2 regions of the Streptomyces sp. NPDC101194 genome follow, and region 2 is predicted to be linked to the other one. Evidence: riboswitches for the same ligand, from Rfam matches in the RefSeq annotation. Region 2 holds a riboswitch; the other holds the start of a gene.
What was found. Region 2 has a riboswitch for S-adenosylmethionine ahead of thrC (threonine synthase). Riboswitches for the same ligand answer to the same signal wherever they lie in the genome.
Positions count from the first base shown of each region.

Region 1: linked by a shared signal. The riboswitch ahead of ACIRP2_RS04610 (aminotransferase class V-fold PLP-dependent enzyme) and the one ahead of thrC (threonine synthase) in region 2 are both predicted to bind S-adenosylmethionine.

Region 1 covers NZ_JBIWOS010000001.1:1,054,745-1,058,420, reverse strand. Annotated here, with positions in the region: gene ACIRP2_RS04610 (aminotransferase class V-fold PLP-dependent enzyme) at 5-1,381, opposite strand; SAM riboswitch class IV at 1,557-1,674, opposite strand; gene trpD (anthranilate phosphoribosyltransferase) at 1,758-2,822, opposite strand; gene ACIRP2_RS04600 (cytochrome bc complex cytochrome b subunit) at 2,947-3,676, opposite strand, start outside.
Region 2 covers NZ_JBIWOS010000002.1:169,184-172,859, forward strand. Annotated here, with positions in the region: gene ACIRP2_RS07400 (trehalose-6-phosphate synthase) at 1-638, opposite strand, end outside; gene ACIRP2_RS07405 (glucosyl-3-phosphoglycerate synthase) at 693-1,643, opposite strand; SAM riboswitch class I at 1,797-1,923, shown strand; gene thrC (threonine synthase) at 1,941-3,242, shown strand; gene ACIRP2_RS07415 (MoaD/ThiS family protein) at 3,272-3,550, shown strand.

The sequences.
Region 1 (3,676 bases), on a different contig from region 2:
CCCGTCAGAGCTGTGCCGCTCCCCGGTCCGGGACGCAGCGGCCGCCCTCGGTGCGGTACTTCCACTGGGCGCCCTCGTTCACCAGCTCCTTGACCGCCCCCAGGAAGCGCTCGATGTGCTCGTCCGGCGTACCGGCGCCGAAGCTGACGCGGATCGCGTTGAGGGACCGCTCGCCCGGTCCGGCCTCCGGCGCGCCGCACTCGCCGACCTCCTGCGGGTCACTGCCGAGCAGGGTGCGGACCAGCGGATGGGCGCAGAACAGGCCGTCGCGGACCCCGATGCCGTACTCGGCGGAGAGCGCGGCGGCGAAGTGCGAGCTGTTCCAGCCCTCCACCACGAAGGAGATCACGCCGACCCGCGGGGCGTCGTCACCGAACAGCGAGAGCACCTTGACCTCGGGGACGTCGGCGAGACCGGCCCGGACCGCGGCCACGAGGTGCTGCTCCCTGGCGACGAGGTCGTCGAAGCCCGCCTCGGTGAGCGCCTTGCAGGCGGAGGCGATGGAGTACACGCCGATGACATTGGGGGAACCGGCCTCGTGGCGGGCCGCGGTGGAGTGCCACTCGACATCCACCCCGCCGTCGGTGCGGCGGGCGACCTTGCGGGAGGCACCGCCGCCGGCCAGGTACGGTTCGGCGTCCTGCAGCCAGTCGGCCCGGCCCGCGAGCACACCCGAACCGAACGGCGCGTACAGCTTGTGTCCGGAGAAGGCCACCCAGTCGACGTCCAGCTCGGCGATGTCGACGGGGTGGTGCGGGGCGAGCTGCGCGGCGTCCAGCACGATCCGGGCACCGTGCGCATGCGCGGCGGCCGCCAGCTCCCTGACCGGCCACAGCTCGCCGGTGACGTTGGAGGCACCGGTCACACAGACCAGCGCGGGGCCGTAGGGGTCGCGGTCGGCGAGCGCGCGCTCCAGCGTCTCGACGGCCTGCGCCGGGGTGCGCGGGGCGTTCAGATAGGTCACCCGGGCGTCGCGCCACGGCAGCAGCGATGCGTGGTGCTCGGTCTCGTACACGAAGACCTGGCAGTCGGCGGGGACGACGGCGGCCAGCAGGTTGAGGGAGTCGGTGGTCGACCGGGTGAAGATCACCTGGTCGTCGGCGCGGCAGCCGAGGAACTCGGCGACGGTCGCGCGGCTGTTCTCGAAGAGGTCCGTGGAGAGCTGCGAGAGGTACCCGGCACCGCGGTGGACGCTGCCGTAGTAGGGCGCGTAGGCGGCGACGTCGTCCCAGACGCGCTGGAGAGCCGGGGCACTGGCGGCGTAGTCGAGAGCCGCATAGGTGACTTCACCACCCGTGACCAGCGGAACCGTTACATCCTTACCCAGAACCGGCAGAGGGGCACAAAGCGACTGATCGGCGGCAGCGGTGAAGACAGACATGGCGAACTCCCGTAAGAGGCAGGCGAATTGCATGCGCCGGCGGTTACGCCACAGCGCAGCGGAGAGTGAAAAGGGGTGTGCGGAGGAGGGCTGAGAAGCCCTATCGCATTCGCGTGCTCACAAGAGACTCCCTAGGGACCAGGACCCCGGGGGTTGGCATTCACAGATGCCGAGGGGCCCGCGCTTGCCGCGGGCCTCGCTGCCCACGGCCTGGTCTTCACCCGGGGCACCCCGCCACGGACGGAGGGTTGCCGGACAGCGGGCCGGGGCCGTAGTCGCTGTCACTCATGACCTGCGCAGCATCTTGCCATACGTGCGGGAACGCGCAAGGCGCGGTCCAGGATCCGGACCGCGCCCCACGTCACCTGCCGTCCGCTCAGGCGTTGCTGACCGCCACCCAGCGCTCCAGCGCCTGCCGCGCCGCACCGGAGTCGATGGACTCGGCGGCCTTCGCGATCCCGGCCGCGATCTGCTCGTTCAGCGAGCCGTCCGTCGGGTCCAGGGCGACCAGTGCGGCCGCCGAGTTGAGCAGTACGGCCTCCCGCACGGGTCCGTGCTCGCCTGCCAGCACCCGGCGGGCCACATCCGCGTTGTACGAGGCGTCGGCGCCGCGCAGCGCCTGTGCCGGCACCAGCTCCAGGCCGACGTCGCGCGGGTCGAACGCCTCCTCGCGCACCGATCCGTCCCGGACCACCCAGACGCGCGAGGTGGCGGTCGTCGTCAGCTCGTCCAGGCCGTCGTCACCGCGGAAGACCAGGGCGGAGTTGCCGCGCTCCGCGAGGACGCCCGCGACGATCGGCGCCATCCGCAGGTCGGCCACGCCGATGGCCTGGGACCGCACCCTGGCCGGGTTGGTGAGCGGTCCGAGGATGTTGAAGGTGGTCTGGGCACCCAGCTCCTTGCGGGCCTTGGCCGCGTACCTCAGGGCGGGGTGGAACTTCACAGCGAAGCAGAAGGTGATGCCCGCCTCCTCGGCGACCTCGACGACCCGCTGCGCGCTGAGCTCCAGATTGACGCCGAGCTTCTCCAGCACGTCGGAGGAACCGCTCGCGGAGGAGGAGGCGCGGTTGCCGTGCTTGACGACCTTGGCGCCGGTGCCCGCGATGACGATCGCCGACATCGTGGAGATGTTGACCGTCTTGGCGAGGTCGCCGCCGGTGCCGACGATGTCGACCGTGCGGCCGGGCACATGGATGGTGTTGGCGTGCTCGTACATCGCACGCACCAGGCCCGACACCTCGTCGACCGTCTCGCCCTTGGCACGCAGGGCCACCGCGAAACCGGCGATCTGCACATCGCTCGCCTCGCCGCTCATGATGCGGTCCATCGCCCACGCGGTGTCCTCCGCGGTCAGGCTCTCGCCGCGCAGCAGGGGGTTCAGCAGGCCGGGCCAGGAACGGTCCGCCACGCTGTCGCCGCCGACCGGGGTCACAACGTTCATGGTCCGCTCCTGGGGTCCACAGCCGATAAAAGGGGTAAGGCCCACCCTATCGAGCGCCGCGGACAGCGAAGAGCCCCGTCCATCGGATGGACGGGGCTCCTGCTGTGGCGATCAGTTCAGGCGATCAGTGGTGACCGTGGCCGCTGGTGATCTCCTTGTACTCCTCGACGGTGGGCTTGGCGATCTGGTTGTCCTCGCCGTAGTAGCCCTTGCTGAGCCTGGCCCGCAGCTTCTGCAGAGCGGGCACCTTGCGCTCGACACCGTTCTCGTCGACCGTCGGGCCGATCTCGACCGGCTTGTACTGCTCGTGCGCGGTGAGCGTGTGCAGCTGCTCGGGACCGAGCGGCTCGTGGATCTCGACGAACTCACCGTGCGGCAGGCGCTTGATGATGCCGGACTCGCGTCCGTGCAGCACCTTCTCCTTGTCGCGGCGCTGGAGGCCGAGGCAGATCCGCCGGGTGGCGATGAACGCGATGACCGGGCCCACGAAGATGAAGATCCGGACGAACCAGGAGATGGCGTTCAGCGACAGGTGGAAGTGCGTGGCCCACAGGTCGTTGCCACCGCCGATGAAGACGATGACGTACTCGGTGATCCAGGCGACGCCGAAGGCCGTCCGGGTCGGAGCGTTGCGCGGGCGGTCCAGGATGTGGTGCTCGCGCTTGTCCCCGGTGACCCAGGACTCGACGAACGGGTAGACCGCGATGATCGCGAGCACCAGTCCGAAGGCCATCAGGGGGATGAACACACCCAGGACCAGCGTGTGACCCCAGAGGTTGATCTCCCAGCCGGGCATCACTCGGATCAGACCCTCGGCGAAGCCCATGTACCAGTCGGGCTGGGCGCCGGTGGAC
Region 2 (3,676 bases):
AGCTGCTCGGCGATGTCGTCGGGGAGCAGCCGGAAGTAGTCGGCGGGCGCCCACGGGGTGTGCGAGAAGTGGCCGATCCGCAGGTCGGGGCGGAGCTCGCGGAGCATGCCGGGCACCAGCGCCAGGTGGTAGTCCTGCACCAGCACGGCGGCGCCGGGACCCGCCTCCTCGGCGAGCGCTTCGGCGAAGGCCCGGTTGTAGGTCTCGAACGATGCCCACCGACGCCGGAACTCCGCGTCGAAGACCGGCTCCAGCGGGGTCTGGTACAGCATGTGATGGACGAACCAGAGCACCGAGTTCGCGATGCCGTTGTACGCGTCCGCGTGCACGGCGGCGTCGATGTCGAGCATGCGGACGCCCTGCTCACCGACCCCGCGCCGGACCGCCTCCCGGTCCCTGTCACCGAGCGCGGCGCACACCCACAGCTTGTCCTTCACGGCGCTCAGCCCGGATACGAGCCCGCCGCCGCCCCGCTTCGCGTCGAGTGATCCGTCCGTGTTCAGGGTGTACGACACCGGGCCGCGGTTGGACGCGACGAGAACCTGCGCGGAAGGCTCGGCGGGCGGCTGATCCGAAGGCGCGGCAGGGAGCCGGGCGGAGGGCCGGGCGGCGGACTGGGCTTCGTGCTCGGAGACCATGTTGCGGAATCTAGCCCGATCACGAACCGCCCAAACGTGCGAAGTCAGGCGAGGTCAGGCCGCGCGGCGTGAAACGTACTCCTCGATCTCGCGCATCGGCGGGCGCTCCTCGGTGTCCACCGGATGGGTGCGCGGGACGAAGCCGTTCTCGCCGCGCTCGAACTGCGTGAGCGAAGGCCGCACCAAGTGGCCGCGGGACAGCCGGAGCTGGGCGGTCCGGTAGATCGCCGCCGCCATCCGGCCGAGCGCCTGCCCGTCCTGGTGGCGGTGTCTGCGGACCCCCACGTCCACCTGGGCCAGCGCGTCCAGGCCCACCGTGTGCAGCGCGTCGACCAGGAGGCCCAGTTCCACCCCGTAACCGACGGGAAAGGGCAGTTGTTCGAGGAGCGAGCGGCGCGCCGCGTACTCGCCGCCCAGCGGCTGGACGAAACCGGCCAGCCGCGGCCAGTGCAGATTGAGCAGCGGCCGGGCCACCAGCTCGGTCACCCGGCCGCCCTGCCCCGCCGTGTCGCCGAGCGGGCGGTCGTACATCGCCTTGACGAACCGCACGTCCGGGTCGGTCAGCAGCGGGCCGACGATGCCGGAGACGAAGTCGGCCGAGAATTCCTTCAGATCGGCGTCGACGAAACAGACGATGTCCCCGCCGGTCACCAGGAGCGACCGCCACAGCACCTCGCCCTTGCCGGGCACGGCCGGTATCCGCGGGAGTATGTCGTCGCGGTGCACCACCCGCGCACCGGCCTCCCGGGCCACCTTCGCCGTGGCGTCCGTGGAACCGGAATCGATCACCACGAGCTCGTCGACCAGCTGGACCTTCTCCATCAGCTCGCGCCGGATCGTCGTGACTATCTCGCCGACCGTCGCTTCCTCGTCGAGCGCGGGCAGCACGACGCTCACGCTTCCGCGACGCGGGTCCCGGGCCTTGGCGGCGAGGAGCCGGTCCAGCGGGCGGTCGGCGGCCGACCAGGAACGCCTGGCCAGCCAGCTTTCGACCTCTTCCAGCACGGTCGATACTCCCTGTATGTGATCCATCTCGCGGTTCGGACGACTATCTCAACTGTCCGGTGCTTCGGTTACAGTCTTGAACAACGCGGACGGCCGTCGCATGTCGGGGTCGGTCCGCCGATAAATGCCTGGATCGGAGATCCAGTGCCACAGCGCTCATCCAGAGGGACTGAGGGAACGGCCCGTTGAAGTCCCGGCAACCCTCCTGCCGACCGCGAGGTCAGGTGGGGAAGGTGCCAATTCCGTCTCGTGGCGAAACGCGCCGCGAGGAAGATGAGGAGAAAGGGCCTCGCCTCCATGGCTGCGCAGACCGTTGCAGTAAGCACCGATTCTTCCACCGACGCCGTCGACCTCGGCCCCGCCGCGGCGCTTTCCTGCCGCGAGTGCGGCGAGCGTTTCGAACTCGGCCCCATTTTCGCCTGCGCGACCTGTTTCGGGCCGCTCGAAGTGGCGTACGACCTGCCCACCGGCTCTCCCGACGAGCTGAGGAAGCGCATCGAGGCCGGGCCGAACAACATCTGGCGCTACGCGCCGCTGCTGCCGGTCCCCGCCGATGTCGCGGACAAGCCCAACATCAACCCCGGTTTCACCAAGCTGGTCAAGGCCGACAACCTCGCCCGCGAGCTGGGCGTCACCGGCGGCCTGTACGTCAAGGACGACTCCGGCAACCCGACGCACTCCTTCAAGGACCGCGTCGTCGCCATCGCCGTCGAGGCCGCCCGCGCCTTCGGTTTCACCACCCTCTCCTGCTCCTCCACCGGCAACCTCGCCGGTGCGGTGGGTGCCGCGGCAGCCCGCGCCGGCTTCCGCTCCTGCGTGTTCATCCCGCACGACCTGGAGCAGGGCAAGGTCGTCATGGCCGCGGTGTACGGCGGTGAGCTGGTCGGCATCGAGGGCAACTACGACGACGTCAACCGCTTCTGCTCGGAGCTCATCGGCGACCCGCTCGGCGAGGGCTGGGGCTTCGTCAACGTCAACCTGCGCCCGTACTACGGCGAGGGCTCCAAGACCCTGGCGTACGAGATCTGTGAGCAGCTCGGCTGGCGGCTGCCCGACCAGATCGTCATCCCGATCGCGTCCGGCTCGCAGCTCACGAAGATCGACAAGGGCCTGCAGGAGCTGATCAGGCTCGGACTCGTCGAGGACAAGCCGTACAAGATCTTCGGCGCCCAGGCCGAGGGCTGCTCCCCGGTCTCCACCGCCTTCAAGGCCGGTCACGACGTCGTGCGGCCCCAGAAGCCGAACACCATCGCCAAGTCCCTGGCCATCGGCAACCCGGCCGACGGCCCGTACGTCCTGGACATCGCCCGCCGTACCGGCGGCGCGGTCGAGGACGTCGACGACGAGCAGGTCGTCGACGCGATCAAGCTGCTGGCGCGCACCGAGGGCATCTTCGCGGAGACGGCCGGCGGGGTGACGGTCGGCGTGACGAAGAAGCTGATCGAGGCCGGTCTGCTGGACCCGGCACTGACCACCGTCGTCCTCAACACGGGCGACGGTCTCAAGACCCTGGACGCGGTGGCCGCCACCTCGCAGGCGACCGCGACGATCCGGCCGAGCCTGGACGCGTTCCGCGCCGCCGGCCTCGCCACCAGCTGACCACCCGAGACCGAAGGAAGGCACCCGCCATGAGCGTCAAGGTCCGTATCCCCACCATCCTCCGCACCTACACGGGCGGCCAGGCCGAGGTCCCGGCCGAGGGCTCGACCCTCTCCCAGGTCATCGAGTCCCTGGAGCAGAACCACCCGGGCATCGCCGCCCGTGTCCTGGACGACCAGGGCAAGCTGCGCCGCTTCGTGAACGTGTACGTCAACGACGACGACGTGCGCTTCGAGAGCGGTCTGGAGACGGCGACGCCGGACGGCGCCGGAATCTCGATCATCCCGGCCGTCGCGGGCGGCTGCTGATCCTGCTGCCCGACTGCACAGCGTTATGTGAATTGCCCCCTCCGCGAGAGAAGCGGAGGGGGCAATTCTGCATGGTTGAGCGGGGTACAGTGTGGGAAGTCCCCCCAGCTGCCCGTGCCGCCCGCA